DNA from 2 places in the Streptomyces sp. SCSIO ZS0520 genome. Region 2 is predicted to be linked to the other one. Evidence: riboswitches for the same ligand, from Rfam matches in the RefSeq annotation. Region 2 holds a riboswitch; the other holds the start of a gene.
The links. A riboswitch is a leader RNA that binds a small molecule or an ion and turns the genes downstream of it on or off. The one in region 2 is predicted to bind cyclic di-AMP.

Region 1 (7,511 bases), 1.5 Mb from region 2:
TGGTCGTCGACGAGCCGGGACAGGCGCAGCAGCAGCTCTTCGAGGGCGGCGGTGTCCACCGGTGCCGAGCCCCGCCAGCCGAAGAGCAGCGGGGCGGTGCGGATCGACCGGATCGCGGACTGGGCCTCCCGGTCGGTCACCGGGATCAGGCGGTGCGCGGTGTCGCCGAGCAGTTCGGAGGCGGCGCCCGCGAGACCGAAGGTGAGGACGGCCCCGGCGGCCGGGTCGACCACGGCGCGCACCACGGTGTCCACGCCGCGCGGCATCATCGCCTGCACCACCGGGCGCAGCTCGGCGGGGCTGCCGAGGCTCTCGGTGAGTTCGGCGTAGGCGCGGCGCAGCTGGTCCTCGTCGGCGAGGTCGAGGCGGACGCCGCCGAGGTCGGCGCGGTGCCGCAGATGCGGGGCGGTGGTCTTGAGGGCGACCGGGTAGCCGAGCTCGCGGGCGGCCTCGGCGGCGGCGTCCGCGCCGGGCGCCGGGGGCGAGGGGCGCACGGCGATGCCGTAGGCGGCGAGCAGCGCCTCGGCGGCCACCGGTTCGAGGGTGTGGCCGCGGGGGTCGTCCTCGGCGCCGGCGAGCTGCTCCTCGATGAGCGCGGCGGCGGCCTGCTCGTCGATGTCCTCGTACTCGGGCACCCGGCCGGGGTCGGCGGCCCATTCGCGGCGCCACTGGGCGTAGCGCACGGTCTCGGCGAGGGCCCGCACGGCGCGCTCCGCGGCCGGATAGGCGGGGATGCGGCGCGGCGGGCCGGGCTCGGCGTCCGGGCCGCCGGGGTCCGCGACGCCGGTGTCCGGGGCGCCGGTGACGGAGGAGCCGGTGGGCGCGGGGCCAGGGGTCGCAGAACCGGTGGCCGCGGGGCCCGGGGCGTCGGGCCGCGGCCTCGGGGTGGCGGAGGAGGAGCGGGGCGGGGCGGTGCTGGTCGCGGCGGACAAGGCCCGGGCCAGTCCGCCGAGTTCGAGGTGGACGACGGCCACCGGCTTGGCCGGGTACTCGGCGGCCGCCGCGCGCAGGGCCTCTGCCAGCGCCTCGTCGCCCGCGCCGCCCTCCTGCACGCTGGGGATGGCGGTGACCACGACCGCGTCGCACAGCTCGTCGGCGAGGGCCCGGCGCAGCGCACCGCGGAAGGCCTCGGGCGAGGCCTCGGTGGTGAGGTCGAGGGGGCGCAGCGGGCGCAGCCCCTCGGAGAGGCAGGCGTCGTAGGTGAGCAGGCCGAGGGATTCGGAGTTGCCGAGGATGGCCACCCGGGGCCCGCCCGGCAGCGGCTGCCCGGCGAGCAGCAGCCCGGCGTCGACGAGCTCGGTGATGGTGTCCACCCGGATCACCCCGGCCTGCCGCAGCAGGGCCGAGACGGTGGCGTACGGCAGGCGGCTGGCGCGGACCGCGTGGCCGAGCGGGGAGACCCCGCTGTGCCGGGCGCCCTGCACCACCACGAGCGGCTTGGCGGCGGCGGTGCGGCGGGCGAGGCGGGTGAACTTCCGCGGATTGCCGAGGGTTTCGAGGTACATCAGGGCGACATCGGTGTCCGGGTCGTCGTACCAGAACTGCACGAGGTCGTTGCCCGAGACATCCGCCCTGTTGCCCGCGGAGACGAAGGTGGAGACGCCGGTCACCCCGGTCACGCCGCCGCCGCGCCGGTGCAGGCTGGAGAGCAGGGCGATGCCGATGGCGCCGGACTGCACGAACAGGCCGATGCGTCCGCGCCGCGGCAGCTCGGGGGCGAGCGAGGCGTTGAGCAGGGTGCCGGGCGCCGTGTTGACCACCCCGAAGGCGTTCGGCCCGATCAGCCGCATCCCGTACGAGCGGGCCTGGCGCACCAGTTCGCGCTGGAGCTCGCGCCCGGCGGGGCCGCTCTCGGCGTATCCGGCGGAGAGCACCACCAGCCCCTGGACGCCGTGTTCGCCGCACTCGGCGACCGCCTCGGGGACCTGCGGGGCGGGCACCGCGAGCACCGCGAGGTCCACCGGCTCGGTGATCTCGGCCAGGGTCCGGTGCGCGGGTACGCCGTCCAGCTCGGTCTGCTCCGGCGCGAAGGCCCGGTTCACGGCGTGTACGCGGCCCTGGTACCCGGCGGCCAGGAGATTGCCGAGGACGGTGCGGCCCACTCCGCCGGGGGCCCGGCCGGTGCCGATGACGGCGACCGAACCGGGGTTGAGCAGGCGCTGCACGGAGCGGGCCTCGGCGCGCTGCTCGCGGGCCCACTGCACGGCGACCGAGGCCTCGGTGGGCTCCAGGTCGAAGGAGAGGCGGACGACGCCGTCCTCGAAGCTGCGCTCCTGCTGGTAGCCCGCGTCGGTGAAGACCTTGATCATCTTGCTGTTGGCGGGCAGCACCTCGGCGACGAAGCGCCGGATGCCGCGCTCACGCGCCACCGCCGCGATGTGTTCGAGGAGGGCGGAGGCGACCCCGCGGCCCTGGTGCGCGTCCTGGACGAGGAAGGCGACCTCGGCGCCGTCGGCCGGGGCGGAGGCGGCCCGGCCGTTCGCGTCGATGCGGTCGTAGCGCACGGTGGCGATGAACTCGCCGCCCACGGTGGCCGCGAGGCCCACCCGGTCCACGTAGTCGTGGTGGGTGAAGCGGTGCACATCGCGGGCGGACAGGCGCGGGTAGGGCGCGAAGAAGCGGTAGTACTTCGACTCGTCCGAGACCTGCTCGTAGAAGCTGGTCAGGCGGTCGGCGTCCTCGGTGGTGATGGGCCTGATGCGCGCGGTCCCCCCGTCGCGCAGCACGACGTCCGCCTCCCAGTGGGCGGGGTAGTCGTGCCGGTCCGACGGCGTCTGCATGGGGCCAGCGTACGGGTCCCGGCCCGGTGCGGGCCCGTGCGGGAGGCGGACCCGGGGGTGGGCGCGGCCCGGCGGGGCGGGGGTCGCGTGGGGCGGGGCGGGCGTGCGCGACACTGGATGCCGAGACGGTGGGACACCCGAGCAGAAGGGCTGCATCAGATGGCTGAGCGTCGCGTCAAGGTCGGCTGGCCGGAGGGCCTCCACGCCCGGCCCGCCTCCATCTTCGTCCGTGCCGCGGCGGCCTCGGGGGTGCCGGTGACGGTGGCCAAGGGCGAGGGCGCCCCGGTGAACGCCGCCTCCATGCTGGCGGTCCTCGGGCTCGGGGCGCTGGGCGGCGACGAGATCGTGCTCAGCTCGGACGTGGAGGGCGCCGAGCAGGCCCTCGACCGCCTGGCGAAGCTGGTCACCGAGGGGCTCGGGGAACTGCCGGAGACGGTCTGAGGCCTGCCGGGACGGGCTGAGCCGCGGGACGGTACGAGGCCTGGCCCAAGGTCGGTTCGCGGTCCGGCCCGACGTCCGTTCGCGGTCTGAGGCGGTTCGAGGCGGCGGGCGAACGGCGCGGGAGGACCCCGGCGCGGGAAAGCCGGCATCGGAAAACGGCGCGCGGGAGAATTCCGCGCCGCCGGTGGGCAGGACATGCAGAGCGCCGCATCGGCCGAATTCTTTCGGTGCGGCGCTTTCCTCTTCCCGGCCGCCGAAAAGGAATGCGGGCAGCAGAAAGAGACGCCTGCGAAATGCTCTGCCCTTTGTATACGGCAGCCGTGTTAATCGCGGCCGCTCGCCGTGTTTACGGCATGTTGCGAACTCCTCACCGGCGGGCTCTTCCTGGCGAACCGCACCCGGTAGCCGGCGGCCGCCCGCTCGTGGTGCAGGGCCATGAGCCCGCGCGCCCGCTCCGCGTCCCCGCGGGCGACGGCGTCGACTATCGCCCCGTGCTCCGCCCAGGAGTCCGCGGGCCGCGCGGGCCCCTCGGCCGTGTACATCCAGGCGATCTTGTGCCGCAGCTGGGTCAGCAGGGTGATCAGGCCGGGGCTGCCCGAGGCCTGGACGAGGGTCTCGTGGAACCAGCCGCCGAGCGAGCGCAGATCCTCGCTGTGACCGCGCCCGGCCCGCTCCTGCCCCAGCCTGACCAGGCCCCGGAGCACCTTGAGATGGGCCTCCGTACGGCGCTGCGCGGCCCGGGCGGCGGCCAGCGGTTCGAGCACCGTCCGGATGTCGAGGACGTCGGCCGCCTCCTGCTCGGTGGGCTCGGCCACGCAGGCGCCCGCGTGCCGCCGGGTGATGACGAAGCCCTCGGCCTCCAGGGTGCGCAGGGCCTCGCGCACCGGGACCCGCGAGACGCCGTAGCGCCGGGCGAGGACTTCCTCGGTCAGCCGCCCGCCCCGCTCGTGGACCCCGGCGACGATGTCGTCCCGGATTGCCGTGCATACCGTGTGCGCGGGAATGCGCATGACCGGACCTCCGCATTGATCCGCGCGTAACGCTCTGCAGGAACACTCGTGTCGTGACTCTATTGCAGAACGACGGAATTTCCGATGGCGGATGGGAATCCGGAGATATTTTTGGGACAACCGTGAAAGCCCCGGCTCACGAGCCGGGGCTTTCACGGCATTTCCGCCCAGGGCCTGTCCGGCCGTGCGGCGTTCTCGTCAGAGGTCGACGCCGTGCGAGCGGAGATAGGCGACGGGGTCCATGTCGGAACCGTAGTCGGGTCCGGTGCGCGCCTCGAAGTGGAGGTGCGGTCCGGTGGTGTTGCCGGTCGCGCCGGAGAGGCCGAGCTGCTGCCCGGGGGTCACCGACTGGCCGACGCTCACCCCGATCGAGGAGAGGTGCCCGTACTGGGTGTACGTGCCGTCGTGCATCTTCAGCACGACCTCGTTGCCGTAGGCGCCGCCCGAGCCGGTGCTGACGACGGTGCCGCGGCCGACGGCGTGGACCGGGGTGCCGGAGGCGGCGTGGAAGTCGACGCCGGTGTGGCTGCCGGAGGACCAGATCGCGCCGCCGGTGCGGTAGCCGGTGGAGACGTAGGAGCCGGAGACGGGCGCCACATAGGCGTTGAGGCGGCGGCGTTCGGCGGCGCGGGCGGCGCGCTCCTTCGCGGCGCGCTCGGCACGGGCCTTGCGCTTGGCCTCCTGGGCCCGGCGCTCCGCCTCGGCCTCCGCCTTCCTCTTGGCGGCGGCCGCGTCGGCGGCGCTCTCCTGGGCGTCGGCCTGGGCCGCGATCTTCTCGGCGAGCGAGGTGCCCACCTCGTCGACGGCTATCGCGCCGGCCAGCGCCGAGCCCTCGGGCTCCGGCTGGGCCGCGCCCGCGGGGGACGCGAGGGTGCCGAGGACGCCCGCCGTGGTGAGGGCGGCAACTCCCGCGGCGGTGGCGGAGGTACGGGTCAGGCGGCTCGGCCTGCGGTGTCTGCCGCGGGCACGGGTGATCGCCATACGTGTGGCTCGTCCTTTCCTTCCCTGTCGCCTACCGGGTTAGCTGACGGGTTCGGAGTAGGAAGGTCTCCTACGGAACGCCCTTGCGGGGGCGCCCGATTCACCCCAGGAACTGCGTTCCCGCCGCCGCGGACGGCGGGCGGGAGGTGGGTCCCCGGCTCCCCTGGCTCGCGCCGTGGGGGGACTCGGCGATGGCTGCCCGGTGCCGCGGGTGCGGCGCACACATGACGAACAGCCGGAGAGACGCTAAGCGGGACAACCGCCCGGACCAAACCGAAACGGGCTTTTGTCACGCACACCACACGGCAGATCGGAAACCCAGCACCAATACGGACATGACTGACCCCGGCGGCCATGTCGCCGCCGGGGTCGGTCGCGGGGCGCGGGCGCCGCCGCGGGGCCTCTACTGGCCGGTGACCACGGTCACTTCGCCGATGCCGAGGGCGCGCACCGGCTCCTCGATCTGGGCGGCGTCGCCGACGAGCACCGTGACGAGGCGGTCCACCGGGAAGGCGTTCACCACGGCGGCGGTCGACTCGACGGTGCCGGTCCCGGCGAGCTGCTGGTAGAGCCTGCCCTGGTAGTCGTCCGGGAGTTGCTGCTCCACCTGGTCCGCGAGCGTCGAGGCGACGGCGCCCGCGGTCTCGTACTTCAGCGGGGCCACGCCCACCAGGTTCTGCACCGCCACATCGCGTTCGGCGTCGGTCAGGCCCTCGGCGGCGAGGGTGCGCAGCACCTTCCACAGGTCGTCGAGGGCGGGGCCGGTGGAGGAGGTGTCCACCGAGCCGGAGATGGCGAGCATCGCGGCGCCCGAACCGTCCTCGGCGGACCGCAGGACCTGGGTGAAGGCCCGTACGCCGTAGGTGTATCCCTTCTCCTCGCGCAGCACCCGGTCGAGGCGGGAGGTGAGGGTGCCGCCCAGGCAGTAGGTGCCGAGCACCTGGGCGGGCCACACGCTCTCGTGGCGGTCGGGGCCGATCCGGCCGATGAGCAGCTGGGTCTGGACGGCGCCGGGGCGGTCCACGATGACCACCCGGCCGGTGTCGTCGGCGGTGACCCGCGGCGGGGTGCTGGGCTCGGCGGTGCCGCCGGTCCAGGCGCCGAGGGTGTCGCCGAGCAGGGCGTCCAGGTCGATGCCGGTCAGGTCGCCGACCACGACCGCGGTGCCGGTGGCGGGGCGGACGTGCTTCTCGTAGAAGGCGCGTACGGCGGCGGAGTCGATCGCGGCGACCGTCTCCTCGGTGCCCTGGCGCGGCCGGGACATCCGGGACCCCTCGGGGAAGAGCTGCCGGGACAGCTCCTTGGCGGCGCGGCGGCCGGGGTTGGCCGCCTCGTGCGGGATCTCGTCAAGGCGGTTGCGGACCAGCCGCTCGACCTCGCTGTCCGCGAAGGCGGGGGCGCGCAGGGCGTCCGCGAGCAGACCGAGGGCCTTGGCGAGCCGGGAGGCGGGCACCTCCAGGGACAGGCGCACACCGGGGTGGTCGGCGTGCGCGTCCAAGGTGGCGCCGCAGCGCTCGAGTTCGGCGGCGAACTCCTCGGCGGAGTGCTTGTCGGTGCCCTCCGAGAAGGCGCGGGCCATGATGGTGGCCACGCCGTCCAGGCCCGCGGGCTCGGCCTCGAGGGGGCTGTCCAGGAGCACCTCCACGGCGACGACCTGCTGGCCGGGGCGGTGGCAGCGCAGCACGGTCAGGCCGTTGGCGAGGGCGCCGCGCTCCGGTGCGGGGAAGGCCCAGGGCTTGGCCTCGCCGGCCTGGGGCTGCGGGTGGAACTGCATGGTCGCGCTCACTTCGCCGTCTCCTCGTCGTTGCGTGCGGCCTCGGCCTCGTCGCCCTCGGCGGTCAGCGGCTCGTAGACGAGCACCGCCCGGTTGTCGGGGCGCAGCCGCGCCGCGGCGACCTCGCGCACCTCCTCGGCCGAGATGTCCAGGACGCGCTGCACCGCGGTCAGCGCGAGCTGGGGGTCGCCGAACAGGACGGCGTAGCGGCAGAGTTCGTCGGCGCGGCCCGCGACGGTGCCGAGCCGGTCCAGCCACTCGCGCTCCAACTGGGCCTGGGCGCGCTCCATCTCCTCGGGGGTGGGGCCCTCGGCCGCGAACCGGGCCAGCTCCTCGTCGACCGCGGCCTCGATCTCGGGCACCTCGACCTCGGCGGAGGTCTTCACGTCCAGCCAGCCGAGCGAGGGCGCGCCCGCCAGCCGCAACAGCCCGAAGCCGGCGGCGACCGCCGAACGGTCGCGGCGCACCAGGCGGTTGTAGATCCGGGAGGACTCGCCGCCGCCGAGGACGGTCAGCGCGAGGTCG
Region 2 (7,511 bases):
GAGGATCTCCCGTACGCCCGCCACGAAGTCGTCGCGGTTCTCGGCGTCCCGGGAGGCGGAGGTGGCGAGGAAGCGCAGCTGCTCGGCGCCGTGCTCCTTGACGACCGCGGCGTACTGGCGGCAGGCGGCGAAGGTGCGCTCCAGGGCCTCGGGGGCGAGGCGGCCGGTGCGGTCGACGCCCTGGCCGAGCCGGACGATCTCCATCCGCCGGTCCAGGTCGGTGAGTCGACCGGTGGCCGGGTCGGCGTCGGCGACCAGGAGGCGGATGGAGTTGGTGCCGCAGTCGACGGCCGCGACCCTGGTCATGCCTGCTCCTCGGGCTCGTCGGAGTCGGCCGGGGCGGCCGACGGGTGGCTCACGCAGGGGCCCTTGCGCCACCAGGCGGGCAGCAGCTCGATGGCCTCGTCGCCGAGCGGGTTGACGCCCGGGCCCGCCGCGAGCGCGTGCGCGACGAGGACGTGCAGGCACTTCACCCGGTCCGGCATGCCGCCCGCGCTCGGGAAGCCGGTCAGCTCCTCGATCTCGTCGCGGCGGCGGAGGTAGTCCTCGTGCGCCGAGCGGTAGGCGGCGGCGAGTTCGGGGTCCTCGGCGAGGCGGGCGGTCATCTCCTTCATGACGCCCTCGGCCTCCAGGGTGCCGATCGCGGAGGAGGCCCGCGGGCAGGTCAGGTAGTACAGCGTCGGGAAGGGGGTGCCGTCCGGGAGCCTCGGCGCGGTCTCCACCACGTCCGGTTCGCCGCAGGGGCAGCGGTGCGCGATGGCCCGCAGTCCGCGCGGGGGGCGGCCGAGTTGCTGCTCGAAGGCCTCGACATCGGCGTCGACCGGGAGGGTGCGCGGGGTCGGCGGCAGGTCCGCGCGGTGCAGGACGGCGAGGTCCCCGTGCGGCGAGGCGGTCCGGCCGGCCGGGGGCGCGGGGCGGTTGCCCGCGGGGTCTTCGGTCGGTCGGTGGTCGGGGGTGTCCATGCCTGAACTGTCGTCTTTCCTCATATGGGGCGGCGAGTGGGGCGGCCCGGCCCGAGGGGGCGCCGGTCCGCGGGTGCGGCGGGCGGGCTCAGCCGCCGGAGCGGTCGGCCTTGTCCACGCCGTCCCAGACATTGGCGTACCAGGGGCGGTCGGTGGCGCCCTCGGTCCGCGGGCGGGCGCGGGTGGCGTCGGGGCCGACCACGGTGTAGCCGGTCTCCCCGGGGCGTACGTAGTGCAGTCGGGCGCGGATCTGCTGCTCGGCGAACCTGTCGTCCTGCCAGCGGGCCTTGGCGTCGCGGAGCCGTTCGACCTCCTCGCGGCGCTCGGCCTTCTCCCGGCGCAGCTCGTCGATCTCGGCCTGCTGGGAGACGTACTGCCTCATGGGATAGGCGAGGGCCACCACCAGCGAGCAGAGCACCAGGGCGAGCAGGGCCGCGCGGCCGGTGAGCCGGGAGCGGCGGGCCTGGCGCCGGGTCTGGGAGCGGTAGACGCGCTCGGCGGTCTGCTCGCCGATCAGCCGGAGCCGGGTGGAGGTGGAGAACCTGTCGGCATCCCGCGGTCCGCCCGGAGCCTTCCTGCCGGCCATCGCCCGCCTCCCCACTGCGCTGTACGTCACCGTGTCCCCGCACACGGTACGGGACCGGGGGCAGGGACACGGTCAACCGGGCGCGGGGCCCGGACGCGGGACTACTGGTCGGCGCTGAAGCGCGGGAAGGCGCTGCGGCCGGCGTACACCGCGGCGTCGTCGAGGATCTCCTCGATGCGCAGCAGCTGGTTGTACTTGGCGACGCGCTCGGAGCGGGCCGGGGCGCCGGTCTTGATCTGGCCGCAGTTGGTGGCGACGGCGAGGTCGGCGATGGTGACGTCCTCGGTCTCGCCGGAGCGGTGCGACATCATGCACTTGAAGCCGTTGCGCTGGGCCAGTTCGACGGCGTCCAGGGTCTCGGTCAGCGAGCCGATCTGGTTGACCTTGACCAGGAGGGAGTTGGCGGCGCCCTCGTCGATGCCGCGGGCCAGGCGCTCCGGGTTGGTGACGAAGAGGTCGTCGCCGACCAGCTGCACCTTGTCGCCGAGGCGGTCGGTGATGACCTTCCAGCCGTCCCAGTCGTCCTCGAAGAGCGGGTCCTCGATGGAGACCAGCGGGTAGGCGGCGACCAACTCCTCGTAGTACTCGGTGAGTTCGGCGGCGGAGCGGGACTTGCCCTCGAATTCGTAGGCGCCGTCCTTGTAGAACTCGGAGGCGGCGACATCGAGGGCGAGCGCGATCTGCTGGCCGGGGACGTAACCGGCCTCCTTGATCGCGACGAGGATGAGGTCGAGGGCCTCGCGGTTGGAGCCGAGGTTGGGGGCGAAGCCGCCCTCGTCGCCGAGGCCGGTGGACAGGCCGCGGTCCTTCAGCACCTTCTTGAGGGTGTGGTAGACCTCGGCGCCCCAGCGCAGGGCCTCGGAGAAGGACTCGGCGCCGATCGGCGCGATCATGAACTCCTGGATGTCGACGTTGGAGTCCGCGTGCGAACCGCCGTTGAGGATGTTCATCATCGGCACCGGGAGCAGGTGCGCGTTGGGGCCACCCAGGTAGCGGAAGAGCGGCAGGTCGGAGGCCTCGGAGGCGGCGTGCGCCACGGCGAGCGAGACGCCGAGGATGGCGTTGGCTCCGAGCGAGGACTTGTCCGGGGTGGCGTCCAGGTCGAACATCGCCTGGTCGATCAGGCGCTGCTCGGTGGCGTCGTAGCCGACCAGCTCGGGGCCGATCTGCTCGATGACGGCGAGTACGGCCTTCTCCACGCCCTTGCCGTTGTAGCGGCTCGCGTCCTGGTCGCGGAGTTCCAGGGCTTCGAAGGCACCGGTGGAGGCACCGGAGGGGACGGCGGCACGGCCGGTGCTTCCGTCGTCGAGGCCTACCTCGACCTCGACCGTGGGGTTGCCTCGGGAGTCCAGGATTTCCCGGGCTACGACGACGTCGATGGACGGCACGAGCATCTCCTTCTGGGATGTGACGCGTGGAATGCGGGAGCACGCCTTTGTGCGGGGGTGTCCTTGCGCCAAGAGCCTATCCGCAGTGGGCACCGGCCCCGCCCGACGGCCCACGTACCGGGACGAAAAGACGACCAAAAGATACGAATAACAGGATGAACATACGCATTTCATGTCCCCCTGCGGCCACCGCCCCGTCAGCCGGAGTACGGCTACCGGCCGGTCACTTCCGGAACCCGGTACGCCCCGGCAGGAGCACCGCGGCGGCACGGCGGCAGACAAGAGCCCCGCCCCACGCGTACGGGGGATGACGCGTGGGGCGGGGCGGTCCTTGTGCGGGGGACGGGCCGGGCGCGGGGCCCGGCCGGTCCGGCCGTGCGGGGTCAGCGCAGGTGCAGCTGCTGGCCCGGGTAGATGAGGTCGGCCTCGTCGACGATGTCGTCGTTGAGCTTGAAGAGCTTGGCCCAGCCGCCCTTGACCTTGTGCTCGGCGGCGATCTCGCTGAGCGTGTCGCCCTTGACCACCTTGTACTCGCCGTCACCCTTGGCGACCTTCTTGCCGGTCGGGGTGGTGACGGTCTTCTTCTCGGCCTTCGGCTCGGCCTTCTTCGCCGGGGCCGGACGCTCCGCGGAGCGCGAGGAGCGCTGCTCGGCGGGCTTGCTCTCCTGCTGACCACCGGACTGCGGGGCGCCGCCGCCGTACGGGGTGCTGGACAGGCCGACACCGCAGGACGGCCAGGCGCCCTTGCCCTGACCGGCGAGCACCTTCTCGGCGACGGCTATCTGCTGCTCCTTGGTGGCCTGGTCGGCACGGGCGGCGTACTGGGTGCCGCCGTAGCCGGCCCAGGTGGAGTTGGTGAACTGCAGGCCGCCGTAGAAGCCGTTGCCGGTGTTGATCGACCAGTCGCCGCCGGACTCGCACTGGGCGACCTTGTCCCACTCGGAGGCGGTGGCGGCGGAGGCGGAACCGCTGGTGACCAGCGGCGCGGCGATGGCGGCACCGGCGACGCCGGCGAGCGTGACGACACGGGTGGTGCGGTTGAAGACGGTCGGGCGGCGGTGCTTGCCCTTGCCGGAAAGCAGCATGAAGAGATCCCCTCACCGACGCCTGCGAGGTGAGCTGTCGGGTTCGGGCCGATGGGGTGCCCCCCGCTCCGTAAGAGCAGAAGGCGAATTGCCCGGCCGCACGCTCGCGCTGTGCGACTTCACCCCTAGCCGTTTCCCGAAGTGGGCAGCATGTGCTGCCCGGCCCCTGGGACCCGGCGCAAACCTTGGTTCCCCCGCTCCTGCCAACGGCGCTTCACGCGACGAGTTTCCCGGGGACCGCCGGCAGGATTCGGCGTGACGGTCACACGGAGCCCGCTGTGGCGAGCGGTCACGACCGTAAACACGCGCTCGCCGGATCTCCAAAGACGATCAGGGCTTCTGAGACTCATGTCTCAGTTTCACCAAAGCGGACAATAGCTGCCGAACTAGCCCTGGGGAGCGTCCGTTTCGGAGGCAAGTGCAAGGCTCTGACCGGGCAGGATGAGGTCGGGATCGGCGCCCACCGTCTCCTTGTTGAGCGCGTAGAGCGCGGGCCATCCGCCGTCCACATCCTGTGCTTCCGCGATCATCGACAGGCTGTCGCCCGGCCGCACGGAGTACGAACCGTCCCCGGCCGCGGGCGAGTCACCGGGACGGGAGTGGCGGCCGGTGGAGTTCCCCGGGCGGTCGGGGACGTCCGCGTCGGGCGCGGGCTCACCGCGATGGCGGCCGGAACCCTCCCCGCCGGAACCCGAACCCCCGCCGGAGCCAGGGGAGTTGCCGCGATCCGTACCGGAATCACCCTCGTCGCCGGTTTTGCCGTCACCGTCGCCCGGGGTGGCGGAGTCCTCGGGGGTGGCGCTCGGGTCGGCTTCCGGGGCGCCGGACTCACCCTTTTCACCCGACTCATCCGATTCGCTCGGGGAGCCTGACGGGTCCGCCGAGCCGGCCGAGTCCGTCGGATCCGCCGAGTCCGAAGGGTTCGGATCGTCCTTCTTGTCGGAGTCGCCGCCGGAACCGGAGGGCGAGGGCGACCCGGACGGCTCGCCGCCGTCATCCGGCTTCGGACTGTCGCTCGGCTTCGGGCTGCTGGAGTCCGGGACGCCGGGGTCGACCGAGGGCTCCGGGCCGCCGCCGGTCAGCTCGGCGACGGCGGCGCAGGCCAGCCAGGCCGCCGGGCCCTTGTCGTCCAGGAGCTTCTGGCCCACGGCGATCTGCTGCGAGCGGCTGGCGAGGTCGGGGCGGGCCGCGAAGTCGAGGCCGCCGTAGGACTCCCAGTCACGCTGCGTCAACTGGAGCCCGCCGTAATGGCCGTTGCCCTCGTTCGCGCTCCAGGCGCCACCGCTCTCGCAGTCGGCGAGGCGGTCCCAGGTGGCCTTGTCCGCGGCGTGCGCGGAGGTCCCGGCGAGCAGGGGCAGGGCCAGCGCGGAGCCGGTCACCCCCGCCGTGACGACGAACGCCGGAGCCTGGCGGGGGCGTCGATGGCGACCGTTCCCGGAGAGCATGCCGTGGCCTTTCGCGTGACAGCGGTGACGGCTGTGACCAGCCGCCGAGTTGCCCGAGAACGTAGCCGGAGTCGAACGCTTGTCACAAGTCGATGCAGCGGAGATCACGCGTACATCACAATCCTGACGCTCCGTCAATTCCGCATGCCCAGAGGCAGTTCAGGGCAGTGACCGGGGTTCGCCCCGAGTCCGCAAAGCGGGTCGACGGAGCCGCGGACCGACTGCCGCGCATGTCCGACATACGCGGTACGACGCCCCGTCCGCCCGAGGACGGACCGCCCGCCGCGGGCACCCTGCGGTGGCCGCCCTACCGCGGGGTGAAGCTGACCGGCAGGGTGCGCAGTCCGCGCATGATGAGGCCGCCGCGCCAGCGCAGCTCCTCCGGTTCCGCGGCGAGGCGCAGGTCCGGGAGGCGGCGGAGCAGGGTGCCGAGCGCGTACTGGCCCTCCAGGCGGGCCAGGGGTGCGCCGAGGCAGTAGTGGATGCCGTGGCCGTAGCCGAGGTGCTGGTTGTCGGTGCGGGCGAGGTCGAGGGTGTCGGGGGCGGGGAAGCGGGCCGGGTCGCGGTCGGCGGCGGCCAGCACCACGAGCACCGGGTCGCCGCTCGCGATCCGCTGCCCGCCGATCTCCAGCGGCCGGGTCGCGAACCGCCAGGTGGCCAGCTCCACCGGGCCGTCGTAGCGCAGCAGTTCCTCGACCGAGGAGGCGAGCAGCGCGGTGTCCTCCTCGGCCACCGCCCGCTGGAACTCGGCCCGCCGGTCAGGATTGCGGAGCAGCGTGTACGTACCGTTGCCGATCAGGTTGACCGTGGTCTCGAAGCCCGCGAAGAGCAGGATGAAGGCCATCGCGGCGACCTCGTTCTCGGTGAGGTGCTCGCCGTGGTCGGAGGCGCGGATCAGGCCGGAGATCAGGTCGTCCCGCGCGGACTCCTCGCCGAGGTCCTCGCGCTTGCGGTGGATGAGTTCGGCCAGGTAGGCGCGCATCTTCTTCACCGAGCGCGCGACACCGCCGCGGGGGCCGCCGCCGTGCCGGATCATCATGCCCGCCCAGTCCCGGAAGTCGTCCTGGTCCTCGCGCGGGACGCCGAGCAGTTCGCAGATCGCGTAGATCGGCAGTGGGAAGGCGAACTCGTGGATCAGGTCGGCGCTGCCGCGCGCGGCGAAGGAGTCGATCAGCGAGTCGGTCAACTCCTGGACCCTGGGCGCGAATTCGGCCACCCGGCGCGGGGTGAAGGCCTTGGAGACGAGGCGGCGCAGCCGGGTGTGGTCCGGCGGGTCGATGTTCAGCAGATGCGTCATCAGCTCGGCCTTGCGCTCGCCCGGGATACCGGTCTTCCCCTTGGCGTGCGCGGGCTCGTCGTGGTGCGCCGGGTTCTTGCTGAGCCGCGGATCGGCCAGCGCCGCCCGGGCGTCCGCGTACCGCGTCACCAGCCAGGCCTCCACCCCGCTCGGCAGCCGGGTGCGGTGCACGGGCGCGTGGGTGCGCAGCCAGGCGTAGGCCGGGTACGGATCCGCCGCGAACTCCCAGGTGAAGAGGTCGGGCGGGCTCTCGGCACCGGCGACCGGGCAGCTTCCGGGGGCGGCGGCCGGGGCGTCCGGGCCGCCGGGCTCCCCGGCCTGTCCGTTCCGCCCCACCTGCTCGGACACGTGCTGACTTCCTCTCGTCCCGCTCGCCACCGCCGTCAGGCCTGGCCCTGCTCCGCCGCCCGGATGGCGTCCCGGTAGGCGCGGGCCGCGGAGCGCAGGGCCGCCTCGGGGTCCACGCCCTGCTCCTGGGCGTCCAGGGCGAGGGCGAGCAGCCGGTAGCCGATGCCCTCGCCGGTGGGCAGGGGCACGTCGAGGCCCGCGGTGCGCACCCGGGAGGCGAGCTTGGCGGCGAGGGCGAGGCCCGGCTGACCGAGCGGGACGCCGTCGGTGAGGGAGTCGCGCTGCTTCTCCTCCGCCTTGGTGCGCCGCCAGAGCGCCTCCACGTCCTCGGGGGTCTCGGCGCTCTCCTCGCCGAAGACGTGCGGGTGGCGGTGGATGAGCTTGGCGACGATCCCGGCGG

Region 1: linked by a shared signal. The riboswitch ahead of MID12_RS04975 (M23 family metallopeptidase) and the one ahead of MID12_RS11190 (transglycosylase family protein) in region 2 are both predicted to bind cyclic di-AMP.

What each region holds. Positions count from the first base shown of each region.
Region 1 covers NZ_CP092644.1:1,501,790-1,509,300, forward strand. Annotated here, with positions in the region: gene MID12_RS04960 (GNAT family N-acetyltransferase) at 1-2,780, opposite strand, end outside; gene MID12_RS04965 (HPr family phosphocarrier protein) at 2,940-3,221, shown strand; gene MID12_RS04970 (GntR family transcriptional regulator) at 3,545-4,231, opposite strand; gene MID12_RS04975 (M23 family metallopeptidase) at 4,430-5,212, opposite strand; cyclic di-AMP (ydaO/yuaA leader) riboswitch at 5,226-5,413, opposite strand; gene MID12_RS04980 (M16 family metallopeptidase) at 5,616-6,986, opposite strand; gene MID12_RS04985 (M16 family metallopeptidase) at 6,995-7,511, opposite strand, start outside.
Region 2 covers NZ_CP092644.1:2,977,290-2,984,800, forward strand. Annotated here, with positions in the region: gene MID12_RS11170 (Ppx/GppA phosphatase family protein) at 1-306, opposite strand, end outside; gene MID12_RS11175 (DUF501 domain-containing protein) at 303-962, opposite strand; gene MID12_RS11180 (FtsB family cell division protein) at 1,051-1,548, opposite strand; gene eno (phosphopyruvate hydratase) at 1,650-2,936, opposite strand; gene MID12_RS11190 (transglycosylase family protein) at 3,320-4,021, opposite strand; cyclic di-AMP (ydaO/yuaA leader) riboswitch at 4,026-4,243, opposite strand; gene MID12_RS11195 (LysM peptidoglycan-binding domain-containing protein) at 4,408-5,466, opposite strand; gene MID12_RS11200 (cytochrome P450 family protein) at 5,774-7,111, opposite strand; gene MID12_RS11205 (nucleoside triphosphate pyrophosphohydrolase) at 7,147-7,511, opposite strand, start outside.